DNA from 3 places in the Spirillospora sp. NPDC048823 genome. Region 3 is predicted to be linked to each of the others. Evidence: riboswitches for the same ligand, from Rfam matches in the RefSeq annotation. Region 3 holds a riboswitch; each other region holds the start of a gene.

Evidence for each region. Region 3 has a riboswitch for cyclic di-AMP ahead of ACGFK0_RS10230 (CHAP domain-containing protein). Riboswitches for the same ligand answer to the same signal wherever they lie in the genome.
Region 1: linked by a shared signal. The riboswitch ahead of ACGFK0_RS37010 (C40 family peptidase) and the one ahead of ACGFK0_RS10230 (CHAP domain-containing protein) in region 3 are both predicted to bind cyclic di-AMP.
Region 2: linked by a shared signal. The riboswitch ahead of ACGFK0_RS34845 (CHAP domain-containing protein) and the one ahead of ACGFK0_RS10230 (CHAP domain-containing protein) in region 3 are both predicted to bind cyclic di-AMP.

Annotation. Positions count from the first base shown of each region.
Region 1 is NZ_JBICUT010000029.1:951-5,155, forward strand. It holds gene ACGFK0_RS37000 (CHAP domain-containing protein) at 1-970, opposite strand, end outside; gene ACGFK0_RS37005 (BlaI/MecI/CopY family transcriptional regulator) at 1,128-1,502, shown strand; gene ACGFK0_RS37010 (C40 family peptidase) at 1,597-2,127, opposite strand; cyclic di-AMP (ydaO/yuaA leader) riboswitch at 2,589-2,737, opposite strand; gene ACGFK0_RS37015 (M56 family metallopeptidase) at 2,841-3,776, opposite strand; gene ACGFK0_RS37020 (BlaI/MecI/CopY family transcriptional regulator) at 3,781-4,205, opposite strand, start outside.
Region 2 is NZ_JBICUT010000022.1:101,707-105,911, reverse strand. It holds gene ACGFK0_RS34850 (SpoIIE family protein phosphatase) at 1-1,490, shown strand, start outside; cyclic di-AMP (ydaO/yuaA leader) riboswitch at 1,944-2,101, shown strand; gene ACGFK0_RS34845 (CHAP domain-containing protein) at 2,112-2,867, shown strand; gene ACGFK0_RS34840 (CDP-glycerol glycerophosphotransferase family protein) at 3,186-4,205, shown strand, end outside.
Region 3 is NZ_JBICUT010000003.1:568,066-572,270, forward strand. It holds gene ACGFK0_RS10225 (hypothetical protein) at 1-608, opposite strand, end outside; gene ACGFK0_RS10230 (CHAP domain-containing protein) at 648-1,496, opposite strand; cyclic di-AMP (ydaO/yuaA leader) riboswitch at 1,505-1,671, opposite strand; cyclic di-AMP (ydaO/yuaA leader) riboswitch at 1,795-1,994, opposite strand; gene ACGFK0_RS10235 (NlpC/P60 family protein) at 2,496-3,539, opposite strand; gene ACGFK0_RS10240 (NYN domain-containing protein) at 3,731-4,205, opposite strand, start outside.

The DNA.
Region 1 (4,205 bases), on a different contig from region 3:
CGACGGCGGCTGAGATCGCCGGCATGACGGCGGTTCCGGCCTCGGACGCGTCCAGGACGGTTGGTGTGATGTCCGCGGGCAGTTCGACCGGCCGCTTGTGGTGCTTGCCGCGCTTGCGGACGCGGATCGGCGGCTCGGCCGGAACCCGGGCGGCCATCGACTTGCCCGCCGCCAGCGCGACCGCGCCGCAGACCGCGATGGACAGCAGCCCTCCCAGCAACGCGTCGGGCTCGACCAGCGGCTGCCCGTCAGCCGCCTTCGTGCTCGTCTGCTGAGACGTGACCGCGTTTCCGGGTCGCGTCGCCTCCGCGGCCATGGTCCCGGACTCGGCGGCCACGTGCTTGGGGACGTGGTTCTTCTCCCCTTCTGAACCCGGCAGCGCCTTGCCCGCCACCTCGACCTTGCCGGGATAGCCGTAGCCGACGACGTCACCGACGTCGCGCGTCCTCCGTTTGAGGTGGACGCCGTCGGTGTTCGCCTCGATGGTGCGGAGGGTCGAGCCCTTGACGCTTTCCACCAGGCCGACATGGCTGATGGCGTCGATGTCCTTGGAGCCGGACCATGCGAAGAACACCAGCGCGCCCGGCTCGGGCTCGGTTCCCCACGCGTCCTTCTTTTTGAACCACTTGGCGTGCTGGATGGTGGCGGCGAACTCGCCCGCCCAGTCCTCCACGCCGGTCTTCTTGGCTGCCCAGGCGAGGAACATGTCGCACCACGGGGCGGTGGCGTAGTAGTCGTCACCGCCCTCGTAGGTCTCCGTCGGGCAGGTGACCGACGGATCAAGAACATCCCGGCTCCGTGGCCGCCCGCGTGAGAGGCTGCTTGGCCTTGGCCTTATGGATCCCGCCAGGAGACGCTCCGTGAGCGTGGGTCTCCGGTGTGGTCGCCTGAAGCAGCGCCGACCGTCCGCGAAGGCGCGCCCTCGGTGGAACATCGGGAAGGAGGATAGTAGATGGGTGAGGCCACACATGACTCAAGACCACCGGGCACGGGCAGCCGTTGCCGGGAGTCAGGCCGGTGTGAGAACCGCCGGTTCGAGTCGGCCTCTCACCTCCACCGAGACGTGTTTACTATCGACTGTAGTATGCCGCGACAAGGTGGCAGGTGGGGCGGCGGAAGGGGGCATCATGGCCGGGCAGCGCTTCGGTGACCTGGAGGCCGCGATCATGGACAGGATGTGGTCCTACGGCCGTCCGGCCAATGTTCGTGAGGTCCTGGAGGACCTCCAGCAGGAGCGGTCGATCGCCTACACCACGGTGATGACGGTGATGGACAACCTGCACAAGAAGGGATGGCTGCGCAGGAAGCGGGTCGGGCGCGCCTACGAGTACGAGGCGGTCGCCTCGCGGGAGGGTTACACGGCCAAGCTGATGCGCGAGGCACTGTCGACCAGTAGCAACCAGGCCGCCGCGCTCGTGCACTTCCTGTCGGATCTCTCGCCGGAGGAGAGCGAGGCCCTGCAAGCGGCCCTCAAGGTCGTGCCACCGCGGGACACCAAATGAGCGCGGTCGCCCAGTTTGATCAGCCGCCCGCCTACAGCCCGTCAGGCTGTGGCTGAGGGGCACCGTGTCGGAGGTGTTCCGGGTGACGCCCCCGTCACCCCAGGGGGTGGATGACGGGGGCGTGGACCATCTTCCCGTTGCCGATGTACAGGCCCATGTGGTGCAGGTCGCTGTAGAAGAAGACCAGGTCACCGGGCTTGAGTTGGCTTTGGGAGACGCGGGTGCCGGCGGTGTACTGGCTGCCGGTGTAGTGGGGCAGGTTGATGCCGACCTGGGCGTAGGCGTACATCGTCAATCCCGAGCAGTCGAACCCCTTGATGTTGGCGCCCTGTGCGGTGCCGTAGGTCGGGCCAGATGCGCTGCCCCCACCCCAGGAGTACGGGACGCCCCGCTGGCTCAAAGCCGCTCTGACCGCGCCCATGGCCTTGGCGGAGGCACCTCCGGGGTCCACATTGGGAGCGGGTCCCGCGCTGGTGCGAGCGCCCGAGCCGGTACCCAGCTTGGCCTCGACCTTCGTCAGCTTGGCCTGGAGTTCCTTGCGCTTCTTCTTCGCCTCGGCGGTGAGTTCGTGGACCTGCTTCGCATGCGTTTCAGCCGATTTGCGGGCACGTTCCGCCGCCTGCATCGTCTGCAGCAGCTGAGTGACGCGAGCGCTTTCCTGGCTGGCGAAGTAGTTGAGTGTGGCCGACCGGTCAAGGACGGCCTGCGGGTCCCCGGACGAGGCGAAGGCGACCGCCGGGTCCCGCGGGCCGTTCTTGTAGCTGTCCGCGGCGAGCTTGACGATCCTGGCCCGCGTCTCCTCCAGCGCCTTCTTCTGGCGGGCGGCGTCCCGTCGGCCACCTTGGCGGCGCGTTGGGCCTGCCGCAGTCGCACCCGCAGCCCGTTGTACTGCTCGCTGAGCTTCTCCGCCTCATCGGCGAGCTTCTTCTGCTGCGCGGTCAGCTCCCTGCGGGACGGGTCGGGCTCCGACCAGGCGGGTGCGGGGGCCACGAGCGTCGCGGAAAGAGCGATCGACGCCGTCCATGCCGTCCTGGTGATGATCCGGCGGCGGGCCGTTCCGTCTCCGGCAGCTCGTCGCTGCATGCGGTGTCCTCTCCTGTGCCGCCTACCGGGTGAGCTGCCGGGTTCGGGCCGGAGTCGCCCTACCGCTCGCGGAGAGCGGATTCACCCCAGTGGAGAACGGTTCCCCGGCTCCCTCGGACGGCGTGGTCCGCTGGATTCGGCGTGGCCATCGCCGTCCCCGGCGGGGACGCCTCGCCATGGCTCCTACGGAGCGTAGGAGATAGCGGCCTCAACCGCCACTCAAGTGGCCGATTGCGACAAACCGCCTCAACGGTCTCAGCAGATGTAGGACAGCTCCATGATGGTCGCGGCGGCGACCATCAGGGGAGTGGCGACGGCGGCGGCCACGAAGGCGGAGGCCGCCATCCGGACCGCCCGGCGCGGCTTCGTCGTCTCGGCGGACTCGAGCCGCCGGACCCGCTCCGCCAGCGCACCGGTCGAAGACCCGGCGGCGCCGAGGGCGCCCGCCACGCCCGGCGTCGCCGCGAGCCGGTGCAGGGCGTCGACGAGCGTGCGCCTTCCACATGCGCGGGCCGCCGCATCGTCGGCGGCCATCTCCAGCAGCAGCGGGAAGCTCTTCTTCGCCCGGCGGACCGTGGGCAGCCGGGGCAGCAGGGCGTGGGCCAGGTCGAGCATGAGCAGCAGTGCGTGATGCCGCTGACGCAGGTGGGCTCGCTCATGGACCAGAACCGCGCCGAACTCGTCGGGAGTGAGAGCGTCCTGTGTGCCGGTGCTGACGACGATCGCGCGATGCCTGGCCGGCAGCGAGTACGCGACCGGGACGGGATGGTCGAGCACGAGGACGTCCCCATGCTGACCGTGCTCCTTCGCGACGAGCCGCAGCATCTCCCGGTGCCGGCGGCGGTGACGTACCGCACGGACGAGCCGGGGCAGGCTGCGGGCGAGCCGCGAACAGCAGGCCGTGAGCACCACCAGGCTGGCGGCCGCCGCGATGATGATCGCCGAATCCCCGTGATGGGGCAGGCAGTCGCGCAGCCACTCCAGGAAGCCGTGGCCGGGCGCCGGGGGCGACAGCAACGCCGCCGCGATGATCCCGATGCCGGCGATGAATGTGCCGGTGAGGGCCGCGGCCCAGCAGGCGATGGCGATCCCCGGGTGCGCGGCGGGAGGCCGAAGCCGATCGAGGGCGGGCCCCGCCAGACAGCCCAGCAGGACCGCCGTGCAGATCAGGCCGACCACCAGGTAGATCACGCCGTCACGCCTCTTGGCCGTCGGACGTCCGCCGGCGCAGCGCGTCCAGCAGGTGGCGGACGTCTTCCGGAGGGACGCTTTCGGCGAATCTCGCGAGGATGCCCCCGTGGTCGGGAGACTCGGTGAGAGCGTCGAGCATCAACTCGACCGCATACTCTTCCCGCGCACGGGTGGGGGCGTAGCGGAAGGCCGGCCCGTCCTGCGTGCGCTGCAGCAGCCCCTTCTGCGCCAGCCGCTCGGCGACCGTCTGGACGGTGTTGTAGGCCAGCGCCTTGTCGGCGTTCTCGTTCAGCTTCGCCAGAAGCTCACGAACGCGTAGCGGGCTGGGGGCCTCCCAGAGCACGTCCATGATGGAACGCTCGAGCGATCCGCTCAATCCGGCCACACGGCACCTCCGTCCTGCCCACATTCTGCCGGAGAGTCGGCCGT
Region 2 (4,205 bases), on a different contig from region 3:
TGCTGGACGCGGCGCTCGACCCGTCGGCCCATTTGATCCCGGTCAGGGGGGCGGACGGGAACGTGGTGGACTTCCTGTTCGCGGATCTCAACGGTGTCGCGCGGGACATGTTCGGGCGCGGCCGGGAGGAGTTGATGGGCCGGCGGCTGCTGCAGATGGAGCCGGGTGCGGTGATGAGCGGGCTCTTCGACGACTACGTGGAGGTTCTGGAGTCCGGCAATAGTTTGGAACGTTCCTCGTTCCTGTACTCCACCGCTCAGGGCGGCCTGACCCGCTCGTCCCGGGTGAGCGTGCGGTGTGTCCCGGTGCCGACGGGCGTCTGCTCGACGTGGCGGTACCACGCCGCCGAGGATCGGACGGTGCGGCGGCTGGAGCGGGTCGAGCGGCTCGCGCTCATGGGGTTCGGCGAGTGGGATCTGGCGACCGGGGAGGCGGAGTGGACGCCGCAGATGCTCGCCAACTACGGGCTCCGCCCCGACGAGGTGCCGCCGATGCCGCACGATCTTCCGAAGGTCGTGGCGGAGGACGATCTCCCCCTGGTCGAGGAGGCCGTGCAGACGATGTTCTCGCGGCGGGAGCCGGTGGAGGCCGAGCACCGCGTGATCGGCCAGGACGGGGCGCCGCGGCATCTGTGGATCTTCGCCGAGCCGGTGCTGGACGAGTCGGGTCTGCCGGTCTCGATCAACATCGTCTCGCAGGACATCACGCGGCGGCGCGGGGTGGAGCGGGCGCTGGCCGAGACCCGGCGGCAGATGCTGAAGCAGCAGGAGCGGATGGCGCAGGAGCGGCGGGTGGCGGTGACGCTGCGCCGCGCGATCCTGCCGGACGACGACGAGGCGGAGCGGCTGCCCGGCCTGGTCACCTCGATCCGGAGCCTGGCTGCGGAGAGCACCGCCCGCATCGGCGGGGACTGGTACGCGACCCGCGTGCTGCCGGACGGGCGGGCGTTGTACGCCATCGGAGACGCGGCCGGGCACGGGCTGCCCGCGGCAGCGGCGATGGCGCGCAGCCGCAACGGGCTGCTGGGCCTCGCGTGCACGGGGGAGCCGGCGGGACGGCTGGTGGGGTGGCTGAACGAGCTGGTCGGCACCATGGATCCGCCGGCGACGGGGACGGCCGTCGTCGGCCATTTCGACCCGGCGCGCCGCGTCGTGGAGTGGACGTGCGCGGGACATCCGCCGCCGATCCTGATCCGGGACGGGTGGGCGGCGCCGCTGGAGGTCGTCCGTGACCCGATGCTCGGCGCGATGCCAGGCTGGGAGTACACGACGATGACCACCCGCCTCGAGCGCGGCGACATGCTCTTCCTTTACACCGACGGCCTCGTGGAGCGCAGGGACGCGGATCTGGACGAGCGGATCGCCCGCCTCACCGCCATTCTGCGGGACACCTCGACGCGGCCGGGGCTGGTGCTGGACGAGGTCCTGGCGCGGATGGAGCATGACCGGGCGGCGGACGACACCACGCTCTTCGCGTTGCGCGTGGAGTGACGAGAACCATGTTTGACCTGCGAAGAGCTCACCGTGTGACTTAGAACTCACCTGAGCGGGGGGCAGACGGCCGGCACAGGGCGGAACGCCGTGTGCCGGCCGTCGCCGTACGCGGGTTCTTTACCTTGTGCCCGGTGGGCCGGAGCCCCGTGGGGAAAGGGCCTGAGGGCCGGTCGCCGAGTGATCGGGAAGACATCCGGCGCTGACGCTGTTGGTGGTGTCTTGGAAGGCCTTTGAGCAGGCAAGACGGAGTTTTGTCGGTGATTTGCTTTCCTTGAGAAGGTTGATACCTTCTATCCGAATCCCGCAGCGCGTCCCATGCGTTGCCACCGGCCGCCCCATGCGCGGCCGAGGATCGCGGAGCGGAACCCGCACGCGATGCGCGCCACAGATGCGCGCCACCTCATCGAGATCCAATCGCTGAGATCAATCCGAAAATCCAGCACCGCATCCCGCGGTGCGAGGCCGAGTCCGTCCCGGTCCACTCGACCGGAACGGAGCCGGGGACCCAGGTTCCAGGGGTGAATCGGCGCGCCGCAGAGTCGCGCCGTAGGGCTACTTCCATGCCCGAATCCGTCAGCTAACCCGGTAGGCGTCATGGGAGACAAGGAGATTCCCCGCATGACCGGTCGCTTCGATCGACTTTCCCTGAACAACATCACCGCCACCCTGAACAGCTTCACGGCCGAGGACAAGGCCGTCAGCGTCGCCGTCAGCGCGGTGCTCGCGGGAGCCGTCGGGCTCGCGATGTTCAACCCCCTCACCGGCGACGCCGTCGCCGAGACTCCGGCCCAGGCGGCCGCCGAGAAGGGCACGGTCTCGTCGAGCGAGTCCGCTGAGCGCTCCGCCGCCGACTACCTCGAGGCGGGCTACAAGGTGCCGCCGCGCGCGGTCAAGGCCTCCGAGGTGCTCGAGCTGGCCGAGGAGCAGGTCGGCATCAGCGAAGGCCAGGGCGGCCAGACCAAGTTCCACGACTGGTACGTGTCGACCCCGCACGCCAAGGCCACCGCCCAGCGCGACGGCGGCTTCTCCGTCGACGCCTACAACGGCGCGCAGTGGTGCAACATGTTCGTCTCGTGGCTCGGAGCCCAGACCGGCGTCAAGAACATGGGCTGGGACGCCTACACCGTCCAGCACGCCTCCTGGTTCGAGGACACCGGCCGCTGGGGCAAGAAGGCCAAGCCCGGCTCGGTCGTGTTCTTCGACTGGGACAAGAGCTCCAGCATCGGTGCCATCGACCACGTCGGCATCGTCGTCAAGGACAACGGCGACGGCACCGTCAGCACCATCGAGGGCAACACCGAGAACGCGGTGCAGAAGAAGGTCCGCGACAAGTCCACGGTCGTCGGGTACGGCTACCCCGACTACGCGGCCTGATCCATCCCGCGATCCACGATCGGCGCGCTCGCGCCTCCGTGATCAGAAGGCGCCCGGCATCCCCGCCGGGCGCCTTCTGGCGTTCCCGGGTGATCTGCCCTCATGTCTGCGTCGAAGGCGGGTAATACCAACCGTTGACAGGCTTTGATCGCCCTTGGACCTTGGCGCGGTGTTCTTGGAAAGGAACCCTGCACGCGTCCGATCGGCGCATGGAAGGGAGCACCTGAGCAGAAGGCCGGATCGGACGCCACTGCCGGAGGCCTGGGGGGCGTCTCCCGGAACTCCAAGCCGTGGAGGGGGAAGCCCATGCGCCCGGATGTGAGTGTAGTGGTGATCGCCTACAACGACGCGCGGAGGCTGCCGCGTGCGGCCGCCTCGTCGCTGGGGCAGTCGCTGGGGTCGGTCGAGACGGTCATCGTCGACGACGCGAGCACCGACGGCACCGCGGAGGTCGCCGACCGGTTCGCCGCCGCGCAGCCGGGGCGGGTCAGGTCCGTCCACCTGCCGTCGAACTCCGGGGGGTGCGGCCGCCCGCGCAACGCCGGCATCGAGGCCTCCACAGGCCGGTACGTGATGTTCCTCGACAGCGACGACCTCCTGGACCGGCACGCCTGCCTCAACCTGCTGGGCGCGGCCGAGGACACCGGCGCCGACATCGTGTCCGGCCGGTGCGACCGGGTCTTCCTGGACCGGCCGCAGGACGCGAAGGCACGCGTCCGCCCCTGGTACCCCTGGCTTTACGAGCGACGCGCGGTGTACGGGTCGCTGAGCGAGAACCCCGATCTCCTCTACGACACGCTGTCGACCAACAAGGCGTACCGCCGGGGCTTCCTGGACGAGCAGGGACTGCGGTTCGTCGAGGAGCTGTACTACGAGGACCTGCTGTTCACCGCCGAGGCGTACCTGGCCGCCGGCCGTACCGCGCTGATCCCGCACCGGGTCTACAACTGGCTGGTCCGGGAGCCGGCGGCGGCGCCGTCCATCTCCAACAGGCGCGCCGAGCTGGCCAACTTCGCCGACCGGCTGGAGATCCACCGGCGCATCGACATGCTGTTCGCGCTGCGCGGCGCCCACGACCTGCGGCGTGCCAAGGACGTCAAGTTCATCAACCACGACCTGCTGCTCTACATGCGGGAGCTGCGCGGTCGTGACCCGGACCACCAGGCGCGGTTCCTGGACCTGGCGGCCGGCTATGTGGCCGAGCTGGACCCCCGGGCGTTCGAGGAGGCCAATCCGCTGCCCGCGATCGCCGCGTACCTGGCGCGTGAGGGAGACCACGCGGGGGCGCTCGCCGCCGCCGAGTACGTCCCCGGCAGCCGGCCGGAGCTGCGCGCGCGG
Region 3 (4,205 bases):
ATGACGAGGCTCGCGCGGCCCTTGACCACCGTCAGGGGGCCGCCGTCCCAGATGGCGGCGTCGTCCTCGAAGCCGTGGGACGACCCGTCGCCGACGATCGTCCAGACGCCGGAGCCGGGGGCGAGCGCCAGGTAGCGGGTGCGGACGACGTCGCCCCGGTCGAACCCCCGCAACCTGGAGCGCACCTCCAATCGGACGACCGCGACCCCCTGCTCGTCGTCCATCGACTGGGTGCCGATGGCACGTTCCTCCCAGCCGTCCAGGGGGAGCTTGCGGAGGTTGGCGTACAAGCGGGACTGGGCGTCCTGGAACGCGGCGGGGGCGGAGGCCACCGTCGCGAGGAAGGCCGCCGGGTTTCCGTCCTTCACCGCCCGCGCGCGGTTGGCGAGGACGGCGGCGGCGTCCGCGGGGCTGAACGCTCCGGCGGCCTGCGCGGCGTTGGGGGGCGGCGTCGCCTGGGCGTCCGGCGCTCCGTCGTCGCCGGAACGTGTGCCGAGGAGCCCCGCGCCGGCGCCCAGCAGCACGGCGGCCCCGCCGGCGCCCAGGGCGAGTGCCCTGCGGCGCGTGACGGGGCCGCCGTTTCCGGCCTGCCCGGGACCGTCCTCCATGCGCGTGATCCTATGCAGCCGGCGGGGGAGGAGGGGACGTCAGGACCTGTACTCGGGGTAGCCGTAGCCGACGACGGTGCCGGTCGAGCGTTCCCTGACCCGGACGGCGTTGTCGGTGTTGCCCTCGACCGCCTCGATGGTGCCGTCGTCGATCTTCTTGGTCACCATGCCGACGTGGACGATGTCGCCGATGTCCTTGCCGCCGTTCCAGGCGTAGAAGACGATCGCGCCGGGCTTGGGCTCGGTGCCCCAGCGCCCCTGGTCCCGGAACCACTCGGCGTGGGCGATGGTCCAGGCGTCGCTGCCGAACTGGTCGCTGAGGCCGATCTGCTCGCCGATCCATGAGACGAACATGTCGCACCAGGCGGCGTCGTCGTACGCCTGGACGGAGCCGCCGTCGCGCGCGACGGTCTCCTTGGCGCGGGCGGATTCCACGTACCACGTGTTGAACTTGGTCTTGCCGCTGCCGTCCTCCGCGATGCCGACCTGCGCCCTGGCGAGCTCGATGGCCTCGCCGGCGGTGGGCCGCGAATCCTCTGACGGCTTCTTGGGGGCGCCGGACTGCGGTCGGCCCTTTCCGGTGGGCTCGCCCTCCTTGCCACCGTCCTTGGACTTACTCCGGTTCTCGTCCTTGGAGCCGGACCTGTCCTTGGACGAGGACTTGGAACCGGGTGTGGACTTGCCCGCGTCCCCGCCGGCGGCCGGGCCGGCCGCGGCGGCGTGGGTGGGAACGGAGGCGAACGGCAGGACCGACGCCTGCGCGGTGGCCGCGGCGGTGCCGAGAACGGCGGCGCCGACGATCACGCCGCCGGCCGTCCGCCAGGTGATGGCCAAGGTACTGGGCTTGCGGTGCTTGCCCGGAATCTTCTTGCGATGCGCGCCTGGCATGGGGGATCTCCTGACTTCCATGCCGCCTACCGGGTTAGCTGACGGGTTCGGGCGTGGAAGCCGCCCTACGGCCCGCTGGGCAGGCCGATTCACCCCGAAAGGACACAGTGGGTCCCCGGCTCCGCGCTCCCGTGCGTCTGGGCACGGTGAACCGCGGACTCGGCGGTGGCGGCCCGGGGGCGGGCACGCCGGTTCGGATGGGGGTTCCGCCGGGCGGGGGCGCCCGTGCGGAAGGAAGGGAAAGCCGGGCGTGGCCGCACTCGGGCGGCCACGCCCAGGTAACGCTGCGGGTTTCTCTCCTTCTTCTTCCAGACGCCTACCGGGTTAGCTGACGGGTTCGGGCGTGGAAGTGGCCCTACGGCGGGCTCCCACCGTTCGGCGGTGAGAGACGCACCGATTCACCCCGGGTGCCGGAATGCCCGTCCAGGGACGGTCCCTGGACTCCGGCGGATATGGGTCCCCGGTTCCGCTCGTCGGCGGATTCGGCGCTGCCGCTGCGATCCTGGGGGCGTGATGGGGCCCGTGCGCGGGACCTGTCTCCCGCGTGCGAAAGAGCGGCGCCTGATGTTGTGTGTGCGGACGGCGGCCCGTTTGCGGGGACCGTCCTGGGCCTGATCCGCGGGATCCGCCGTGGCAGCGCTCTCAGCGCCATGCACGCTGCGGGCGTGCGCACGGTGGGCCGGGCCGGCCGGGTCTGCTGGGAGACCGTCTGCGGTACCCGTCGGGTACCGGGGGGCGACGCGTGGATCGTGCCGCCGGGGGGAGCGGCACGTGGCTCGCGCCGCAGTCACGCGGCAGCTGGATGTGCCGCGCGGGGGCCGTTGCGCCTGGTGGGCGCCTCGGGGCCACGGCGTCTGGAGGGCGCCGTGAGTGGTGACAACGTACCAAAGCCCCAACAGATGGCAAACCCCCCCAAAATCAACAACGGACCAGGTCAAGCCTGGTCCGCTGTCACAAAGGGCTCCGTCACGCCCATCGCGGGCGCTCCGGTGCGGGGCGTCAGGGGCGCCCGGCGCCGTAGTAGTTGCTCAGGTAGTAGCCCGAGGTGATGCTCACGACCTCGACGTTCTTGCCGGTGCGCGGCGCGTGGATCATCTTGCCGCCGCCCACGTACATGCCCATGTGCCCGAGGCCGCTGAAGAACACCAGGTCGCCGGGCTGCAGGTTGCTCTTGGACACCCGCTTGGTGGCGGCGTACTGGGTGTTGGTGGTGCGGGTGATGTTCACGCCCGCCGCGGCCCACGCCTTCATCGTCAGGCCGGAGCAGTCGTAGGAGTTCGGGCCGGTGGCGCCGTAGGAGTACGGCTTGCCGAGCTGGGCGTAGGCGAAGTTGAGCGCCACGCGGGCCGAGCCGCTGGCCGGGCCGTTGTAGGTGCCGCCGACGCTGCCCGAGCCGCCGGACGAGGTCCCGCCGCCGAGCCGCCGCAGCAGGGCCTTCTGCTTGGCGACCTCCTTGTCGAGCTTCTTCTTCTGCTCCTTCAGCTCCGTGCTCTTGGCCTTCACATCGTCGTAGGAGGCCTTGGCCTGCGCCTCCTCGCGGCGGAGCCGCTGGGCGGTCGCGAGGAACTGGGTCAGCTGGGAGCTGCGCTCGTGCGACAGATGCGAGAAGACGGCCGCCTGGTCCAGGATCGCCTGCGGGTCGCCGGTGCCGACGAAGCCGGTGACGTTGGCCGTGTCACCGTTCTTGTACGCGGCGGCCGCCATCTGGGCGATCTTGGCGCGCTGCTCCTCGAAGGCGGCCTGCTCCCGCTTGCTCGACTTGCTCGCGACCTTGTACTTCTTCTTGGCGATCTTGAGCTTCTCGTTGAGCTGGTTGAACTTCTCGACCTTCTGGTCCATCTCCTCGGCCAGCTTGTCGAGCTTCTTCTGGACCTGCGCCCTGGTCGGCTCGGGCTCGGCGTGCGCCACGACCGGGGGAGACGCGAGGGAGACCGTCAGCGTCAGGCACGCGACGGCCGCCAGGCGACGGGAGGCGCCTCTGTTCGCCGCGCCCCCTCGCCGGTCGCGCTCGTGCGCTGCTTGCCCGATGAGATCATTGGCCACGGTCGGTTTCGCCCCTCTCGTCCACGACAGTCAGCGGATGACATTAGCGATACGCAACAACCGTCACAACCGGTTCATCACTCTTTAGCTGGCTTAACTCGGAATAAGCGCCATCCGTGCCGACGTGATCACACAGCGCGATAAAGGCGTCATGGCGGGCGTCCTGATCGCGGCCGCCGCGCGCCGCCCGGCTAGGAGCGGCCGAGGCGGCGCAGCAGCAGCGTGGACGGGCAGGGCCGGGCATCGGCGCGGCGCGCTGCGTCGGCCACCTCCCGGTCGGACGAGACCACCACCACCGCGCGGCCCTGCGGCTCCGCCCGGACCAGCTCGCCGATCAGCTCGTCGGCGGTCTGCCCGGGACGGCTGAACAGCACCCGGACGCCGCGCGGCGCCGCGATGGCCACCGGCGCGTCCAGCTCCGCGCCGTCGAACACGCACGTCACCTCCGCGCGGGTCTGCGCGGCCAGCCCGCCGAGCCCCGACAGCAGCCGGCTGCGCTGGTCGGCGAGCGGCAGTTCCCCGTACCCGGTCTTGGTGACGTTGTAGCCGTCCACGACGAGGTGCACCCGCGGCAGGGTCAGCAGCCGGTCGAGCAGCTGCGGGTCACTGTCGGACAGGGCCCGGCCGGGGAGCGCGCGGTGCGCCTGCCGATCGGGCTCCAGGCCG